DNA from 3 places in the Brevibacillus sp. genome. Region 2 is predicted to be linked to each of the others. Evidence: riboswitches for the same ligand, from Rfam matches in the RefSeq annotation. Region 2 holds a riboswitch; each other region holds the start of a gene.
The links. Region 2 has a riboswitch for S-adenosylmethionine ahead of DEP07_RS04850 (methionine ABC transporter ATP-binding protein). Riboswitches for the same ligand answer to the same signal wherever they lie in the genome.
Positions count from the first base shown of each region.

Region 1: another riboswitch for S-adenosylmethionine. It lies ahead of DEP07_RS22730 (sugar ABC transporter substrate-binding protein); the one in region 2 lies ahead of DEP07_RS04850 (methionine ABC transporter ATP-binding protein).
Region 3: another riboswitch for S-adenosylmethionine. It lies ahead of DEP07_RS00700 (aminotransferase class I/II-fold pyridoxal phosphate-dependent enzyme); the one in region 2 lies ahead of DEP07_RS04850 (methionine ABC transporter ATP-binding protein).

Region 1 is NZ_DOTK01000078.1:8,042-13,838, forward strand. Features, by position in the region: gene DEP07_RS22725 (sugar ABC transporter ATP-binding protein) at 1-938, opposite strand, end outside; gene DEP07_RS22730 (sugar ABC transporter substrate-binding protein) at 1,016-2,035, opposite strand; SAM riboswitch class I at 2,160-2,280, opposite strand; gene DEP07_RS22735 (ATP-binding protein) at 2,480-3,736, shown strand; gene DEP07_RS22740 (hypothetical protein) at 3,759-4,013, opposite strand; gene DEP07_RS22745 (hypothetical protein) at 4,410-4,931, opposite strand; gene DEP07_RS22750 (amidase domain-containing protein) at 4,963-5,664, opposite strand.
Region 2 is NZ_DOTK01000022.1:20,257-26,053, reverse strand. Features, by position in the region: gene DEP07_RS04865 (peptide ABC transporter substrate-binding protein) at 1-137, opposite strand, end outside; gene DEP07_RS04860 (MetQ/NlpA family ABC transporter substrate-binding protein) at 329-1,171, opposite strand; gene DEP07_RS04855 (methionine ABC transporter permease) at 1,228-1,893, opposite strand; gene DEP07_RS04850 (methionine ABC transporter ATP-binding protein) at 1,894-2,907, opposite strand; SAM riboswitch class I at 3,018-3,137, opposite strand; gene DEP07_RS04845 (Ger(x)C family spore germination C-terminal domain-containing protein) at 3,243-3,542, opposite strand; gene DEP07_RS04840 (LCP family protein) at 3,826-4,839, opposite strand; gene DEP07_RS04835 (MFS transporter) at 5,029-5,622, shown strand; gene DEP07_RS04830 (MFS transporter) at 5,767-5,797, shown strand, end outside.
Region 3 is NZ_DOTK01000005.1:2,173-7,969, forward strand. Features, by position in the region: gene DEP07_RS00690 (YhcN/YlaJ family sporulation lipoprotein) at 1-262, shown strand, start outside; gene DEP07_RS00695 (trans-sulfuration enzyme family protein) at 290-1,480, opposite strand; gene DEP07_RS00700 (aminotransferase class I/II-fold pyridoxal phosphate-dependent enzyme) at 1,477-2,640, opposite strand; SAM riboswitch class I at 2,736-2,861, opposite strand; gene DEP07_RS00705 (pyridoxamine 5'-phosphate oxidase family protein) at 2,950-3,405, opposite strand; gene DEP07_RS00710 (DUF5665 domain-containing protein) at 3,580-3,888, shown strand; gene DEP07_RS00715 (hypothetical protein) at 3,895-5,271, opposite strand; gene DEP07_RS00720 (hypothetical protein) at 5,501-5,773, opposite strand; gene DEP07_RS00725 (YlaH-like family protein) at 5,783-5,797, opposite strand, start outside.

The sequences.
Region 1 (5,797 bases), on a different contig from region 2:
AGCCTGACTTGTCCCGCCTCGGCGGTATCCGCTCCGAACAAAAGTCTCGCCAGTTCCGTCTTCCCGGCTCCAACCAGCCCGACAATCCCGACAATCTCGCCTTCGCGAACGCTCAAATCGGCGCGGCGAACCTTGCCGCCAGCCACTCCCGCAGCTTCCAGAAGCACCCCGCCTACAGGCACTTCGACTTTCGGGAACTCTTCCTCGAAGCTTTTGCCCAGCATGTTGCCGATGACCTCATCCATCGTCGTGTGGGACGTCTCGCTCGTCACGATCAGTTGACCGTCCCGCATGATCGTGATTCGGTCGCATATCTCAAAAATTTCCGGCAGGCGATGGGAAATGTAGATGATCCCGACACCCGCTTTTTTCAACTGGTCAATGATGAGAAACAGCCGCTCGCTCTCCTTCGTGCTCAACGGAGCTGTCGGTTCGTCAAAAATGACGTACTTCGCTTTTTGCACGGTCGCGCGGGCAATCAGGATCAGTTGCTTTTCGGACAGCGTACATTCCTCGACGAGCATGCGCACAGGGATGGAAAAGCCGAAGCTCTGCAAAATGCTTTCCGCTTCCTTGTGCAAGCTCGGCCAGTTCATGAATCCTTTGCGGCCTGCCGAGACAATCTGATCGAGCAAAATGTTTTCCGTCACGCTCAAGTACGGGATCAGCGCCGTATCCACTTCCTGGTACACGCACTGGATGCCTAAAGCTTTCGCATCCTGGGGCGATTGGATCGACACCTCTTTGCCGTCAATCGTGATGCTCCCCCCGTCAGACTGATACGCGCCCGTCAAAATTTTCATCAAGGTACTTTTCCCCGCTCCATTCGCCCCTAAAAGCGCATGAACCTCGCCAGCCTTGACCTCAAAATCGACCGAACGCAGCGCAGGAACGCCGGAGAACTGCTTCACAATCCCTTTCATCTGCAAGCTGGACACTTTTCGCACCCCCTTAAATAAGCAAGATTCCCGTTGACTGATCAACGGGAATAGCCAAATCAACCAGCTTTATATGCTTACTTGCCCCACTCTTTCACGTACTGGGACAAGTCGCCCATTGTCACTTTTTTGTCCTTAGGCAAATCTTCTTGTTTCACCAACACCGGATTCAGCTTCACGCTGTCTGGCACTTGCTCGCCTTTGATTTTTTGGAAAATAGCCGCTGCGTGAGTGCGTCCGATGTTCGATGGATCTACGGCTGCAGTCGCTGCCCATGGCGAATTTGCTTCCTGGATCAGTTGCAGGTCTTCATCACTCAGGTCGATGCCGTATACTTTGATTTCTGTGCGGCCTGCTTGCAAGATCGCACGGGTTGCCCCTTTGGCAAATTCATCCCAAGATGCCCATACAGCCGTGATGTCGCCTTTGTTCGGATATTTTTTCAGGATGGCTTCCATCTGTGCTTGGGTATCCAGCGCTGTGTTGTTTGTCGCGGAACCGAAAGCGGCGACTTCCTTGATATCCGGATATTTTTTCAGGAACGCTTCATAAGTCACCTGACGTTTTTCCATCGGAGCAAAGCCTGCCACCCAAATTTTCACGATGTTGCCTTTGCCGCCGGAATCTGCCGCCAGCTTTTCCAGGCTCAGCTCTGCCAGCTTGTTGTCGTCTTGCTCGACAATCGGCACGCCAGGCAGCTTGATGTCTGTGTCGAACAGAACGACCGGGATTTTTTTGTCGACAGCTTTTTGCGTACCTTGTTGCAACGCTTCCGCTGTACCGTGGTCAATCAGGATGCCGTCAAAGTTTTGGTTGACCGCAGCGTCAAGATTCGACGCCATTTTCGACAAATCCGTATCTGCGTTGAATACTGTCAGCTCTCCGCCGTTTTTCTCGACTTCCTGCTTCACACCGTTAATGTATTGAGCCGAAAACGTTCCTACATTTTGGCGCATGATCAGGGCAATCCGCTTCGCTTTTTCGCCGGAAGCGCCGTTTGCCGCCGTGTTTTTCGTATCGGCTCCGCCGCCGCACGCGGTCAAGGCCACCGATACTGCCAGTACGAGTGATGTGATAAGGCCCAGTTTCTTTTTCATCGAAAAATCCCCCTTTTTCTTTGTTCCTTGTTGTGCTGCAAGCTGAGGAGGCGACGACCTTCCCTTTCCAAAAGGAAAAGCCTCTTTCAACAGATGAAAGAGGCTTGATCGACAAGATTCGCGCCTCTTATCTGTCAGGTATCGCTACCTGTTGGAGTTAGCACCTTGGCTCGCAAGACATTGATCTTGCCAGCTAGGTTGCCGGGCGTCATAGGGCCATTCCCTCAGCCTTCTCTGGATAAGAGTAGTTATTATTTTCGAAACCTTTGTATTAGTATATAGAGACTATAATCCGTGTTTTACCCATCTGTCAACTAGGTTTTTAAAACTTTTCTCCTTTAAATTTATTCCGTCGGCGCGTCCAAATTTTGGAGGAATCGTGTAGGCTCTTGTCGAAATATCGTAGATTGAAGCAGCCATGCAAATTTGCGATGGGGATGTCCGATGATTCTACTAAAAGAAGTAATTTTGCAGATGTTTTTTGCTCTGACGCCATTTGTCCTGTTCAATATTTATTACCGCGACCGAATGCGCAATTACAGCCGCGCTTTCATTCTTGTGACCAGCTCGATTTGCATGTTTCTGGCCATGACCTTCGCGACCAGCGTCTCGGAAGGCGTGATTTTCGATATCAGGCACATCATCGTATTTTTTGCCCTAGTCTATGGGGGAGTGCGGATCGCGCTGGTCTTGCTGATCGAGTCCGCGCTATACCGCTATTATTTGGGTGGTGAAGGCATCTGGCTCGCGCTGCTTGCCCTGGTTGTCACCTTTGCCATCTCCCTCCTGATGTATCGGCGTTACAAAGCCAGTTATCGGAAAACACTGTATATTTTTTTGACGGGCGCGCTCTTTTCCCTGGTAGCTTTGGGGTTGACCTATCTATACTTTCCCACCTATGTATCCCATCATCCTGCCTACTACTTGTTCGTGATCCCCGTTCAAAACTTTGTCGGAATTTGGCTCTTGTTGTCGCTATTTAGCAAGTGCGTATCCGACAAAGAACTGTTTATTCGACACGCCCAAAATGAAAAAATCGAAACGATGAGCCATGTCGCCGCATCGCTTGCTCACGAGGTGAGAAATCCGCTCACAGCGGTCAAAGGATTTTTGCGCCTGATTCAGGAAAATCCCGAGAATATTACGAAAACCGATCAGTACATCCGCATCAGCATGGACGAAATCCAGCGGACGGAAGCGATCCTGACCGAGTATCTCGCTTTGTCCAAGCCGCTCAAGGAGCGCACCGAGCTAATCAACGTATGCGACCAGCTTTACGTCGTGCGGGAAGTCATGCTGCCTTTTGCCAATATGCACAATGTCGAGCTGGAGCTGCAAGCTTATGAAAAGCCTGTCACGATCCTGGCCAATCCCGACGAGTTCAAACAAGTCTTGGTCAACTTCATCAAAAATGCGATCGAAGCTTGTGAGGAGACGGTCAACGGCAAAGTGTCCCTCTCGCTGTTCATTGAGAAAAGCAACGCCATGCTGATCATCAAAGACAACGGCATCGGGATGGACGAAGGCCAGATCAAACGCCTCGGGTCCATTTATTTCTCGACGAAAACAAGCGGAACCGGTCTCGGGCTTACGTACTCCTATCACGTCATCCACGCGTTCGGCGGGTCGGTAAGCGTGTCCAGCAAGCCAAAAGTCGGCACCAAATTCACGATCACGTTTCCGTATCACGCGCAACCCTAGCCGTCAGTCGAGTGATCTGGGCTTAAACGAGCGACCTGGTCATGAATACTTGCTCGGCCATCACGTCAAAACCTGCCCTTTGCAAAATACGGATGGCCATTTCGTTGGAAACTGGCAAATTGACCGTGAGGCGATACAGCTCCTTGTCCCATGGCGAAAACACATGGGCAAGAGCACTTCTGACAATCGCCTCCCGGTCGGCCCGTTCCGGCCTTGCCTCACACTGAAACAGCAAAGCTGTCGTTTGTTTTCCGTTTTCAAAAATCCGTCTGTACAAGGCATAGCCGATTACTTGTTTGTTCTCATCGCGGACGAGTACCGCTTGCGGTCAACAAAACGATCATGACCGTTTTGTTCCGGAAAAATCGACTGGTCACAGATAGCAAAGCCCGTTTTCTCGTACAAAGCGATCGCCCTGTCTTTCTCCCGGATGGCGACCAGTGACGCGCCCCCCGACTACATTTTTTCTCCGCCAAATAGTCAGACGAAAAAGGGAAATATTACATAAAAAAGGCCGCCTGACCAAACCGTTCTGTCAAGCGATCAACAGGGGAGAATTCGCTAACATCGAAAAATCAGAAACATGATTTACCAAGGTGTTTGAAATTTAAAAGGGTATCTCTAAAGCCGAAAAATTGACTTTGAGACACCCCCTTTGATTCGTAATACCCCTTTATTCTCTTGTGTCCTTAGTTGTGTCACTTAATTCCATTTTTTCTTGCTCGAATTCGTCAAGTAATTCTTGTGCAGACTTACCAGTTGTCAATTTCGCATTTCCCGAAAGCTCATTTTCCATTCGTTCAATGAGTTGTTTTCTTTTCTCGATCGCTTCCAAAACCTTGATAACTTTTGGATCATTGAAATCCACCTCTTCAACATTTTCGCCCTTATAAGAGTTTTCATGAATGAGCGTCATTTGTTTGAAGGCGCTCAGTTTCCTTTTTAAAACTTCTTCAGGATCTTCGGGATGTAGCTCTTTTTTCAGTTTACCAACTTCCCACGATAAATCTTTTACCTTTTTTTCCTGTTTGTCAGTATACTTCTTATCCAAGATTTCTTCTTGTTCTTTGAATTCCTTCTCCATTTGGGCTAGACGTTGTTGTTTATCGGCATATGCGTCAACCCCGATGATGCCTAAACTCAGGGAAGCTGCAGCAGACAAAGTTACTACTAGCAACTTATTCAGCTTACGCATAAAATCATCTCCAATTGACAAAAATCTGTCCTTATTTTTTTATCTCTATGGTAATTACATACGCACCACCATAATCAAGCCATTCGCTTAACCGCAAATCTGTTCCCCAATAATAATCTTCATCATTAACAGAATGTTGCGCCATATATACATCACCATCTTTGAACTTGTGTACGACTTGTGAGTGTACTGTCCTTCCGTTTTCATCGACATATTGAACAATATCACCAGTATTTAAATCTTGATAAATATCATCAAAATTCTCTTGTGCATCCTGAACTGAGTACTTTTTAGCTTGATAAGCAAATTCCCCTCCAGAGCCATTCACTACAGCCCAATGCTCCCGAAATTGATGAGCGCCGGTCCAAGATGATGTGCGTGATTTTTTATCATTCGTATTTTTAGGAACATGTGGACCGTAATAGTACCAATCCTTTTCATTCCTATTGTAACCAATCTTCCCATGAAACCCCAGACCTCCACCTTCATGTAATACCTGAGAGACAAAGTTTGTGCAATCGCCGCCATCGCCGTTGCTTCCGTAATTTGCGTAATTTTTGTTTCCTGGTCGCTCAGCATACTTTTCAGCATATTTTTTTGCTTCGCTACGATCGTACTCTTTATTGGTTGAGGAACTATTAGTAAACAAAGTTTCTGCTGCCATCGCTTGTCCAGTCACTAAGGTGGATGCTAGGCACACAAGTGTTAGTGACTTTTTTAAAACCTTTTTCAAACAAGCTCATCTCCTTGAAATAAATAAACTTTCGAATCTTCAGCGTACAAAAATTGTCCTGTAGTAACCTTTTATTCAAAAGTATGGATTTTTATTGTGTAGAGAGAATTCTTCATTAAAAAACCACGTTAAG
Region 2 (5,797 bases):
GCCGTCTGCTTGGCTTCTCCTGCTTTTTGCTCGGCAGGTGCAGAAGGCGGAGCGGCGGCCTGGTTCCCGGAACATCCTGCCAAAATACTTCCAGCCACAAGCGACACGCCGAAAAGTAGTTTGAATGTTTTGTTCATCTGAATTTTCCCCCTTATCAAATTTTTTCTATCGCCACCACAATATACTCGACAAAAATCGTCTTGAGAATGGGGTTCGGTGAGATTTAATTAAATTTTACGAATATTTATACTTTTATAAATGAAAATAAACCCAACCAGCCACACGGGCCAAATTGGGTTTATTTGTTGATTCATCAATTAGCTGTTCCTTAGAATGCAGGAACGATGGAACCTTTGTATTCATCTTCAATGAACTTTTTCACTTCTGGGCTGTTCAGTTCTTTCGCCAGCTTTTGGATCGCTTCGGAATCTTTGTTGTCAGGACGAGCTACCAGGAAGTTCGCATATGGAGACTCTTTGTCTTCAAGGAAGAGAGCGTCTTTTGTCGGCACCAGTTTTGCTTCGAGTGCGTAGTTGGTGTTGATCAGCGCCAGGTCAACTTCCTCCAGGACGCGTGGCAGCATAGCAGCTTCTACTTCTTTGAACTTCAGGTTTTTCTTGTTTTCTACAACGTCTTTTACCGTTCCGCTGATGCCAGCGCCTTCTTTGAGCTTGATCACGCCGTTTTTCTCCAACAGTGCGAGCGCGCGTCCGCTATTGGTCGGGTCGTTTGGCAAAGCAATGGTTGCGCCTTCTGCCAGCTCGTCAACGGATTTTACTTTTTTGCTGTAAGCACCGAAAGGCTCGATGTGCACGGCGATTACTGGCTGCAAGTCCATGTTTTGACCTTTATTGAACTCTTCCAGGTAAGGCTTGTGCTGGAAGAAGTTTGCGTCCAGTTGCTTTTCATTCAGCTGTACGTTTGGTTGTACGTAATCGGTAAACTCTTTCACTTCCAGGTTAACACCTTGTTCTTTCAGCTTTGGAGCGATGAACTTCAAAATGGCTGCGTGTGGAACCGGAGAAGCGCCTACTTTCAACGTTACTTCTTGCTGTTGTCCGCCTTGTGCGCCGCCTTCAGTTGGAGTTGGAGCTGTTTCCGTTTTGCTTCCGCACGCTGCCAAGGAAAATGCCAATACGGTAGAAAGTACAGATACGACTAATTTTTTCATAAATGATTTCCCCCTATTTTTTGGTCTGTGTTCTGCAAAGCTTATATGGAAAGACCTTACTTGCGGCTGAATCGCATAACCAGGCGATCCCCCAGCGACTGCAAGATCTGGACCAACACGAGCAAAATAATCACTGTAACAATCATGACATCTGTCTGGAAGCGTTGGTAGCCGTAGCGGATTGCCAAATCTCCCAGCCCGCCGCCGCCGATTACGCCGGACATCGCGGTGTAAGAGACAAGGGCAACTGTCGTGATCGTAATCCCGGCCACCAGACCTGGACGCGATTCAGGAAGCAGCACGTTCCAGATGATTTGCCAGTTGGAGGCTCCCATCGACTGAGCGGCTTCGATGACTCCTCGATCCACCTCTCTCAGCGAGGTTTCCACCAGCCGCGCAAAAAACGGGGCTGCACCGATGACGAGCGGCGGAATCGCTCCGAGTACCCCGAGTGAAGTACCCACAATTACTTTTGTCACAGGAATCAGCAAGATCATCAAAATGATAAACGGTACAGAACGCAGTATATTGACAACGAATGAGGCAATCGCATAAAACACCTGGTTTTGCAAAAGCTGTCCGCGAGAAGTCAGGAACAAAATAATCCCCAGCGGCAAACCAATCAGGATGGTAAACAGTGTCGAGAAGCCAAGCATCGTCAGCGTATCTATTGTTCCCTCGGCGATCTCCGACCAATCCACATTTTCCAAAGTCCAGTCCATCTATATCACCTCTACTTCCAAGCCACGCTGACGCAACGTCTCGATGGTTTTTTCGTTTTGACGGACATCGCCTTCCAGCTCGACGACCAGTTGGCCGTACGGCGTATCCTTCATGCGGGAAATCGTTCCTTGCAAGATGCTGAACACCGTGCCTGTTTCTTGCATCGTCTGGAACAAGATCGGCTGGTACGTCATTTCCCCCAGGAATGTGACGCGGGCAATCGTGCGGTTTCCTGCCGCCTTTTCGTGCGCGACTGCTTCCCGCAGCTCGCTGGAATCGGCCACCTGCTCGACAAATTCCTGTGTCGTCGGATGCTGCGGCTTGAGAAACACGTCCAGAACCTCACCCGACTCGACAATTTTTCCGCCATCGATGACGCCTACGCGGTCGCAGATGGAACGGATCACGTGCATTTCGTGCGTGATCAGCACGATGGTCAATCCCAGTTTGCGGTTGATATCGAGCAAGAGCGCGAGAATCGAGTTCGTCGTCTGCGGATCGAGGGCGGAAGTCGCTTCGTCACACAGCAACACTTTCGGATCATTGGCCAGCGCTCGGGCGATGCCTACGCGCTGCTTCTGACCGCCGGACAATTGCGACGGGTACTTGTCCCGATGCGCTTCCAGCCCGACCAGTTTGAGCAGCTCGTCCACTTTTTTCTGGATTTCAGCCTTCGAGCGATTGGCGAGCTTGAGCGGGAAAGCGACATTCTCGCCTACGGTCGCGGAAGACAACAGGTTAAAGTGTTGGAAAATCATCCCGATCTGGCGGCGCTTTTCCTGAAGCTTGCTGTCATCGAGCTTGGTCAAATCCACTCCGTCGACAACGACTTGTCCTGACGTAGGGCGCTCCAACAGGTTGATGCAACGAATCAGGGTACTTTTCCCCGCACCGGAATGCCCGATGATCCCGTAAATTTCCCCTTTATCTATGGAAAGGTCAATCCCGAGCAATGCCGGAATCGTCTTGCCTTGTACTTGATAGCTTTTATGCAGTTGTTGCAATTGAATCAACGCATCCACCTCCCAGCAAAATCTGTCTACATGCCTTGTGAAAAACAGAAAGCCCCTTTTTTCATAAACGAAAAAGGGGCTGCAACGCATGTATACGTTCGCATCCACCCTTCTCATCTATCAAGATCCAACCAATCTTGTAGGAATTGGCACCGCGACGCTCATTTTCGAAAAAATGAACCGGTTGCCGGGCTTCATCGGGCCTGTCCCTCCGCCTCTCTTGATAAGAAAGATTTCCACGTATATTATGTTCGTTTTTCATATTTTCATGATACAAACCGGATTATATCCTTTTTGAAAATATCCCGTCAATAGCAATCCCAGGAAAAACTTTTTTAATCCATCACTCCGTTGCGGATAATGGTTGCCTGAACATGAAAACGAAAAGACGCCTGCCGGAAAATTTTTCTCCAGTCGCGGTTCGTCATCTCTTTCAATCCCCTCTGCTGGGCACGGTAGACGATGCCAAATCCCGCCGGATCGACGTCCAGTTGCTGCAATTTTTTGACGACTTTTTGCAGTTCTTTCTCGATTTCCTTTTCCAATGCGCCCTCCATCGTTTTCATCATTTTGCTGTAACGGGAGGAGATGCTGCCAATGCCTTTTTTCGCAAAGTGCTCATTGTACAATGCCACCCGTATTTGCCCGCCTAAAAGTTTTTTGTCTGATTGCAAATTCGCCTTGTCCCGCATGCCCTTGCTCGTTTCCCCAGTCCCAAGTGCCTTTCGACATGATCGATATTCAGTCTATCCTGATCGATTTCCCTCAGCTTCGGAATAAGCTCGCTGTACACGACTTTGGCATCCGCCATGCGAACACCATCTATGCAGGAACTCCTGGTCCATCTCATTCACCCCAATGTGCCTGTACTGTAGAAAATCATGGATAGTGTGCCCAAATATGCAAAAAAACAGCACGCTACATTCGCGTGCTGTCTTTGCTGTCTGTACTGTCGTCTGTTTTGTTGTCCTCTTGTTGCATCGTTTCAGTCGGCGGCTCAAGCTTTTCCTGAATGAACGACTGAATCTGGTCTACGTCGGGAATGAGCACGGCTCCTGCCTTGTGCGATTCCCGGAACATTCCCATCGGCGGCAGCTGATAGTTGCCCGGTTGCATCGTATCGAGCTTCAAGCCGAGCGCGGACAGCTTCAGCATGTCCATGGAGCTGATGTTCGTCTGGATGTACGGCGCCACTTGTTTGAGGATGGACGGCAACTGGATCAGGGATGTGCCGCTCTTCATCTGGCTCGCTACAGCGGCGAGCAATTTGCGCTGACGCTCGGTGCGCGTATAGTCGGATGTGGCGTCATGGCGGAAACGGACGTACTGCAACGCCTTGTTGCCATCCAACTGCTGCACACCTTTTTTCAGATTGATATCGTAGACGCCTTTATCTGTCGGGTCATGGTAATACATGTTTTTCTCTACGTCGATCTCGACGCCGCCCACCGCGTCGATCAGCGCCTTGAAGCCTTCGAAATCGGTAATGACGTAGCGATCCACAGGAAGTCCGGTAAACTGGCTGACCGTCTTCATCGCCAGCTCAGGCCCGCCGTCTACAATCGCCGAGTTGATACGCGAGCTGCCATTTCCGGGAATGTCCACATACGTATCCCGCAAAATGGAGAACAGATCGTAACGCTTGGATGCCGGGTCGATACTGACCAGCATCATGGAGTCGGAACGGGGAAGCCCGTTATTTTTCATTCCCCTGCGATCCACACCCATCAGCAAGATGTTCACACGCTCTTGACCATCCCACTCGGGTATCTCCGCCGCTTTCGTTGCGGCTCCGCCATCCGGCGGGGCAGGTGTAACAACATTAGGAGCCTGGATATTTTGAGCAAACTCATAAAAGGAGTATCCGTAATAACCCGCTGTCGTGGCAATCACGACAAGCATCAGGAGCAACACTCGTTTCCATATTCGCATAAAGAACTACTCCACCTTTTATTCTCTGTATCTACTTGAACTCATCTCACCACTTGTTTAGTATACTCGAATCTTTACAATGTGGAGCAGCCTTTATTTGGGTAGCTTAACTTTTTATACTTTAACATTTACAAAATTTGCAATATTCTTTATACTACCTTCATACTCGTTTCCAAGGGGTGACTTGTCGTGCTTTCTCCATCCGCGTTTTTTCAGCGTTACCCGCAGGAAGCCCTGTTTTTTCTCGTTGCAAGCTTTATCAATTCTGCTGGCAGCGCTTTCATGTGGCCGTTGACTACTTTGTACGTACATACGATTCTCCAACGCTCCATGACCGAAGCCGGCTTTGTTTTGATGGTCCAGTCTTTGGCGGGCATTGCCGGGCAATTCGTCGGCGGCTCCCTGTTTCACCGCTTGGGCGCCAAGCGTCTCATCGTGGGAGCGCTGCTTTTTCAAGGATTGATTCAGCTGTCCATTCCGTTCATCAGCAGCTGGCCCGTCTATCTCGTGCTCATGACCTGTTTGGGCTTTACTTTCAACCTTTCTTTTCCGGCGATCCAGGCATTTATTGGCTTTCGCTGGAAGGAGCAGCGCCGAGAGCTGTTTAACATCGTCTACGTAGGCAACAATCTCGGCATGGCGATCGGCACTTCGCTTGCCGGGGTCATCGCTACCTTTTCCTTTCAGTTGACCTTTTTGTTCAACAGTACGAGCACGCTGTTGTTTGCGCTGTTCTTCTTCCTTTTTATGAAACGCTCTTTTCTAAGAAATTGTTGCTTTTAGAAAAGCCGTGAGTTGCTTGATATTTATAGTACCAAGCGAAGCGTGCATTCACGGTAAATGGAAATCCTATAGACTTCCTGATTTTCATTATAGAGCACACGTTTCCACAACAGCAATAGCAACAAAATTTGCGAAAAGAGCCTTATGAAAAATATCTCGCACCAAGAACTGGTTG
Region 3 (5,797 bases), on a different contig from region 2:
GGGGGCCAATGCCGTCGTAACAGCCGACCCGGACATCGTTCAGCGGCTGAAAGAAATGGCGGCAGACATTCGCAGAGGCCACCCGATCTCCGGCTTCGCAGAGGAATTGGCCGACATCGTCGGACGGATCATTCCGCAACTGCCGCGAGATGTCAGAAGGCGCGAAGAAACACCGGCGCAGGAAAATCAGCAACAACAGATCAACAACGATGGGCGTACCCCGCAAGGAAAAATCAACGTAAATCGCACTGGCACTCCATAAGAAAAAAGAGGCATAGCCCCCGGGTCGTTACACCCGGGAGTATGCCTCTTTTTTGCTTGGAATCGCGGATGGCAAAGGCGGCAGTGCTTCCAAAGCCTGTTTCAAGTCTGCCAGCAAATCGTCCGCGTCTTCCAGACCTGCGGACAACCGGATCAAACCGTCTGTAATGCCGCGAGCTTGCCGCTCCTCTGCTGGCATAGCCGCATGCGACATCATGACCGGATACGAGAGAATCGTCTCCACCGCGCCAAGACTGACCGCTACAATCGGCAGCTTTACGCGGTCAAACAACGCTTTTGCCCGCTCGCGGCTCCCGACGTCAAAAGACAATACGGCGCCGTGGCCGCTCGCCTGTTTTTGCTGAACGAGATGTCCCGGATGCTCAGCCAAGCCTGTATAGTAGACGCGGCTCACTTCGGGGTGGCAAGAAAGCCATTCCGCCAAAACTCCGGCAGACTTCGTGCTGACATCCAGACGCGCTTTGAGCGTCTTCAGCCCTCTCATGACCAGCCAGCAATCCTGAACGCCGAGAACGGCTCCCATGCCGTTTTGGATGAGGTACAGCTGTTCGCCGAGCGCTTCATCGCGGGTTACCGCCAGACCTGCAACAACGTCGCTGTGGCCGCCGATAAACTTGGTTGCACTGTGGATGACGATATCCGCCCCCAGCTCCAATGGCCGCTGATAGTACGGCGTCAGGAACGTGTTGTCCACGATGACGAGCAGGTCATGCTCTTTCGCAATGGCGGAAACGGCAGCGATATCGGTCACTTTCAACGTCGGATTGGACGGAGTTTCCAGATAGACCCCTCTAGTAGCCGGAGTGATCGCCGCGCGCACCGCTTCCGTCTGTGTCGCATCCACAAACGTGACGGAAATTCCCATTCTCGACAGCACTCTCGTCAGAAAACGGAAAGTGCCGCCGTACACATCTTCCGCGACCACGATATGATCGCCCGCCGAAAAGAGCATGAACACACTGGAAATGGCCGCCATGCCGGAAGAAAAGGCGAACCCGCGCGCTCCGCCTTCGAGTGCGGCGATCGCTTCTTCCAGCGCATGTCTCGTCGGGTTCCCCGAGCGGGCGTAATCGTATGTGCCCGGCTGATCGATATCAAACTGATGAAAAGTGGAAGCCTGGTAAATCGGAACCGACGACGCACCTGTAAACGGATCGATGCCTGTGGAGCCATGCAAAACTTTTGTCGCGAAATTCATCGAACAGCCCCCCCAACGACGAGACTTGCATCCAGCGCTTGAAACAAATCAGCGATCAAATCATCCGGATGTTCAATCCCCACCGAAAGCCTCAGCAATCGATCGCACACGCCGACATACGCCCGCACTTCCTCGGGGATGTCTGCGTGAGTCTGTGTCGCCGGGTACGTACACAACGACTCTACCCCGCCAAGACTTTCCGCAAAGGAGACGACGCGCAAATTTTGCAGAAACAAGCCCACCTGCTCCTGGGAGCGTACCCGGAACGAAACCATGCCGCTGTATCCGCTCGCCTGGCTCGCCTGAATCTCATGCCCGGGATGCTCTTCCAGTCCGGGATAAAACACTTCGGCAACGGCTGGATGTTCTTTCAGCTTTTTCGCTACCGCGAGCGCATTCGACTGGTGTCTGTCCATGCGCAGCGCCAACGTTTTCATGCCGCGCACCAGAAGCCAGCTATCCTGCGGCCCCAGCACCGCGCCGATCGAATTGTGCAAAAACCGGATTTTTTCCGACAACTCCTCGCCCTTTGTAACGATCAACCCTGCCAGCACATCGTTGTGTCCGCCCAAATACTTCGTTGCGCTGTGCAAAATCACATCAGCCCCAAGCTCTAGCGGGCGTTGACAATAAGGAGTCATGAACGTGTTGTCTACAATCGTCAAAAGCCCGTGTTGCTTGGCCAGGCTGGTTATTTCACGAATATTTGTAATCTGCATGAGCGGATTGGTCGGCGTCTCGACGAAAATCGCTTTCGTCTCTGCGCGCAGCGCCTTTTTCACCGCTTCCAGATCGCGCAAATCTACGTAAGTAAAAGCAAGCCCGTAACGGGAAAGCACTTGTTCAAACAAGCGATACGTCCCGCCGTACAAATCGAGCGATACGATGAGGTGATCGCCTTGGGAAAACAACCCCATTACCGTATGGACTGCCGCCATCCCGGACGCGCAGGCAAAGCCGGCATCGCCTCCCTCTGCCTCAGCGATTGTCTCTTCCAAAACAGAACGGGTAGGATTCGCCGTCCGCGTATAGTCAAAACCTGTGCTCTGTCCCAGCGCCGGATGGCGATAAGCGGTAGCGTAGTAGACGGGGAAGCTCACCGCACCCGTTTTCTCATCTTTGCCTACGCCTGCCTGAATCAATTTTGTTTCCAGTCTCATACCGTAATTCTCTCCCTCCAATGATGTCGAGGGGCATGAAAAAAGCCCCCTTTCCTCTGAAAGAAGGCTTTGTTTACGTCGCCGTAAGCAAGACCTTCTCATCTTTCAGAGTTAAAAAACTCTGCAGGAATTAGCACCATTATCTCCCCGTATGAACGAACATACAGGTGATTGGTTGCCGGGCATCATCGGGCCAGTCCCTCCGCCTCTCTGGATAAGAAGTTTGCTATTCAATTTGAATGACCTAATACTAAAGGATAGCGCTGTTTCTTGTCAACAAGATTTTCCACAAGAGTGTGACAACCGCGCCTACGCTTTTTTCAAGGCGTCCATGACCTGATTGTCCAGCTTCGCTGCGGCATTTTTGTCGTATGTCTTTTCGTACTGAGGCTCTACGGATATGCGCGAACCGTAAAACATCACGTCTCTGACAGAGTCAATCGCAATCTCCGCCATCGCAAGCTTCAGGGGAACCCCTTCCAGCCGTTCTGCCTTCAGCTCGGCGCGCCCGTTGATCGCAAAAGAAGAGCCTGCCCCGATCAAATGCAGCACGACCTGCGGTTCTTTGGCGATATTGGCGAGAATGCGGGAGCGGCTGTCTACAGCAAAACGGATGAGTCCGCTGTTCACAGCAAAAGTCCAGGACAAGGAACTGACGGATGGCGCACCTGTCTCGTGATCGACTGTGGCCAACGTCACAAAGCGCTCTTTTTGCAGGAGCGCGAACAGTTCTTCCGATAAGGTTTGGGATACGGTTTCAGCCATTCGGATGCCTCCTCGTATACTTTTGTACGTCTATTGTACCCCTCCCGCAAGCCGGAGGCAAACCTTTCCTCCCCGCCTTGATTCTGGTCGGCTTTTTCCCTAAACTGGTAGAAAACAATGCTTCCAGGAACAAGGAGGTTGAAACAAGTGGCTCCTACGCCTACAGATCGGCTCATGCACAAAATAGATCAAGTCCTCCACGAGCTTCAGGAAGTGCGGAAAATGAACGAGCGCATGGATAAGATCGCCATGTTTTTGGAGGATATCCGGCTTGCTGATGTCATCCAAAATTACACAGCCCCGCGCAAGCTGCTCTGGATCAATTTCCTCGCAGGTCTTGCCCGGGGTCTTGGTTTGACGATTGGGACTGCTATCGTTCTCGCACTGCTCGGTTCGCTACTGACACAATTTCTCTCGATCCCGATCCTCGGCGACTACATCCGCGAACTGGTCGATTACGTCCAGACTTACAAACAGCCGTAACAGCAGCTACTTGTCTTTCTTTTTGTCACGATCGTCGTCATCTTCGTCACGATCGCGGTCATCGTCGTCCCGATCGTCATCGTCCCATTTGCCATCGTGTTTCTTCCAGAAGCCGTACGCTTTGCCATTCGGATGCTTGTGCTTCTTCTCATCCTCATCATGCTTAGGCGGCGCGACGATGACCTTCGTGCTCAGGACGATGTCTGCTTGCTTGACCAGCTTGTCTTTTACATACAGTTCAAGCTGAATCGCTTTGGCCGTGTACGAGCGATCTTTGTACGTCAATTCCAGCGTGTACTCGCCCTTGTCATTGGGCTTGATCTCTTTTTTCTTGCCGTCTGGTTTAATCGCGAAAAGCTTCGCCTTTTGCTTTTTGTCCCAGCCCTTGACGGTACCTTTCAGTTCGATCTGCTTTTTCTTTATGTCGTGCACAGCTGTGCCCGCAATGCTGTAGTCTACTGCCGGATTGTTGTCCGGTGTCTTTTTCGGCTCAATCGCAATCGAGTCCTCGTCCACCTTTTTCCCGGCCTCATACACTTCGATCACAGCCTTGCTGCTCTTGGCATCCGTCGTCGGATTCTCGAAAGTCACACTGAAGCTGTCAACGTTATCGAGCAGCTTTTTCAGGCTGGCCTCTTTTCGCACGCCGTTATACGTGACGACAACCCGCTCCGCCCCGTGCTTGACAATCCCTTTGACTTGCCACTCTGCTTTTTTCGCGTCATAAACCGTGAACATATGGAGCAGCCTGTTTTTGTCCTCTTCCGTTTGCGCTACGAGCTTTACTTTCTCCGTGTCGGCAAGCACGCTTCCCGCAAAAGCCTGAACAGTCACATACTGCTCGGCGGACGTACCGACGGCAGGGAAGCTGACGGTAAACGAGTGCTCGCTGGTCGGCACCGTCTCGATGATATCACCGTTCGGCTTGGTCACGACCACCTTGGTCACGTCCGGTGTCACAAGACCTTTGATGTACACCTTGTCGCTTTTCGTCTGGGCGCTCACGCTGACCAGTTGCTCATCCGCTTTCGGGCTGCGCACTTCCAGCCAGATGTCGTTGTAGTAGTCGCGATAAATCCGCTCCCATTCCGCCTTGTTCGTTTCCATATACGATTGCAACTTTACGTTCAAATTAATTTTATCGACGATAATGTACAGATGGTCTGCCTGTGTTTTCAGGAGCGTGTTCAGCGTAGCCGGATCGCTTTGGACAAGCTCCTTGAGCTGATATCGGGTCGCTTTCTGTCCTTGCTCATTCATGACTACCTTGGATGTTTCGGCTGCTCCTGTCGAGCTTGCGTCCGCCAGAAGCGGTGTCAGGCAACCGATGAGTCCCGCCGCTGTTACGACAGCCAAAACGGGCCTGGTCATGATTTTTTTCATTGTTGTTCCCCCTCTATTCTGCCAGTCATTCCCTCTGTGCCCAGGGCAACCATACAGACGGCGCATTTTTTTCAAAAGTTGCATCCGGAAGAAAACCACTCCTAATGGCCCATTTTCCGCTTGCAGAACCAGTTTGTTTTGAGGCTAATCACCCGCACCTGGATTAAAAAAGACTCCCGCAAGCCTCGGATTCGTCCCCAAGGCTTCGGGAGTCTTTTTGTTTCGCTCATCAACAGTTGAATTTCGGCTCGTTTTCAATCGCAGCCAGCAGGCTCTCCACCGCTTCCGCGGGATAGCGGTTATCTACCGCACCCGCTTCCTGCTTGCCCGACAAATGATACCAGCCGTTTTCCACCCGGTACGAAAGCTCGCTGATGGCATGATCCTCCAGCAACAGCTGGGCAAAAAACGCGGCAGTGTCGAGCGCAGACCGATCGTCGGGGCGGGCTTCTGCCACAACCTGAATTTGCAGCCAGTTAAAAAGGGCATCTTCACGCTTCATGAGAAATCCTCACTTTCGCTCTGT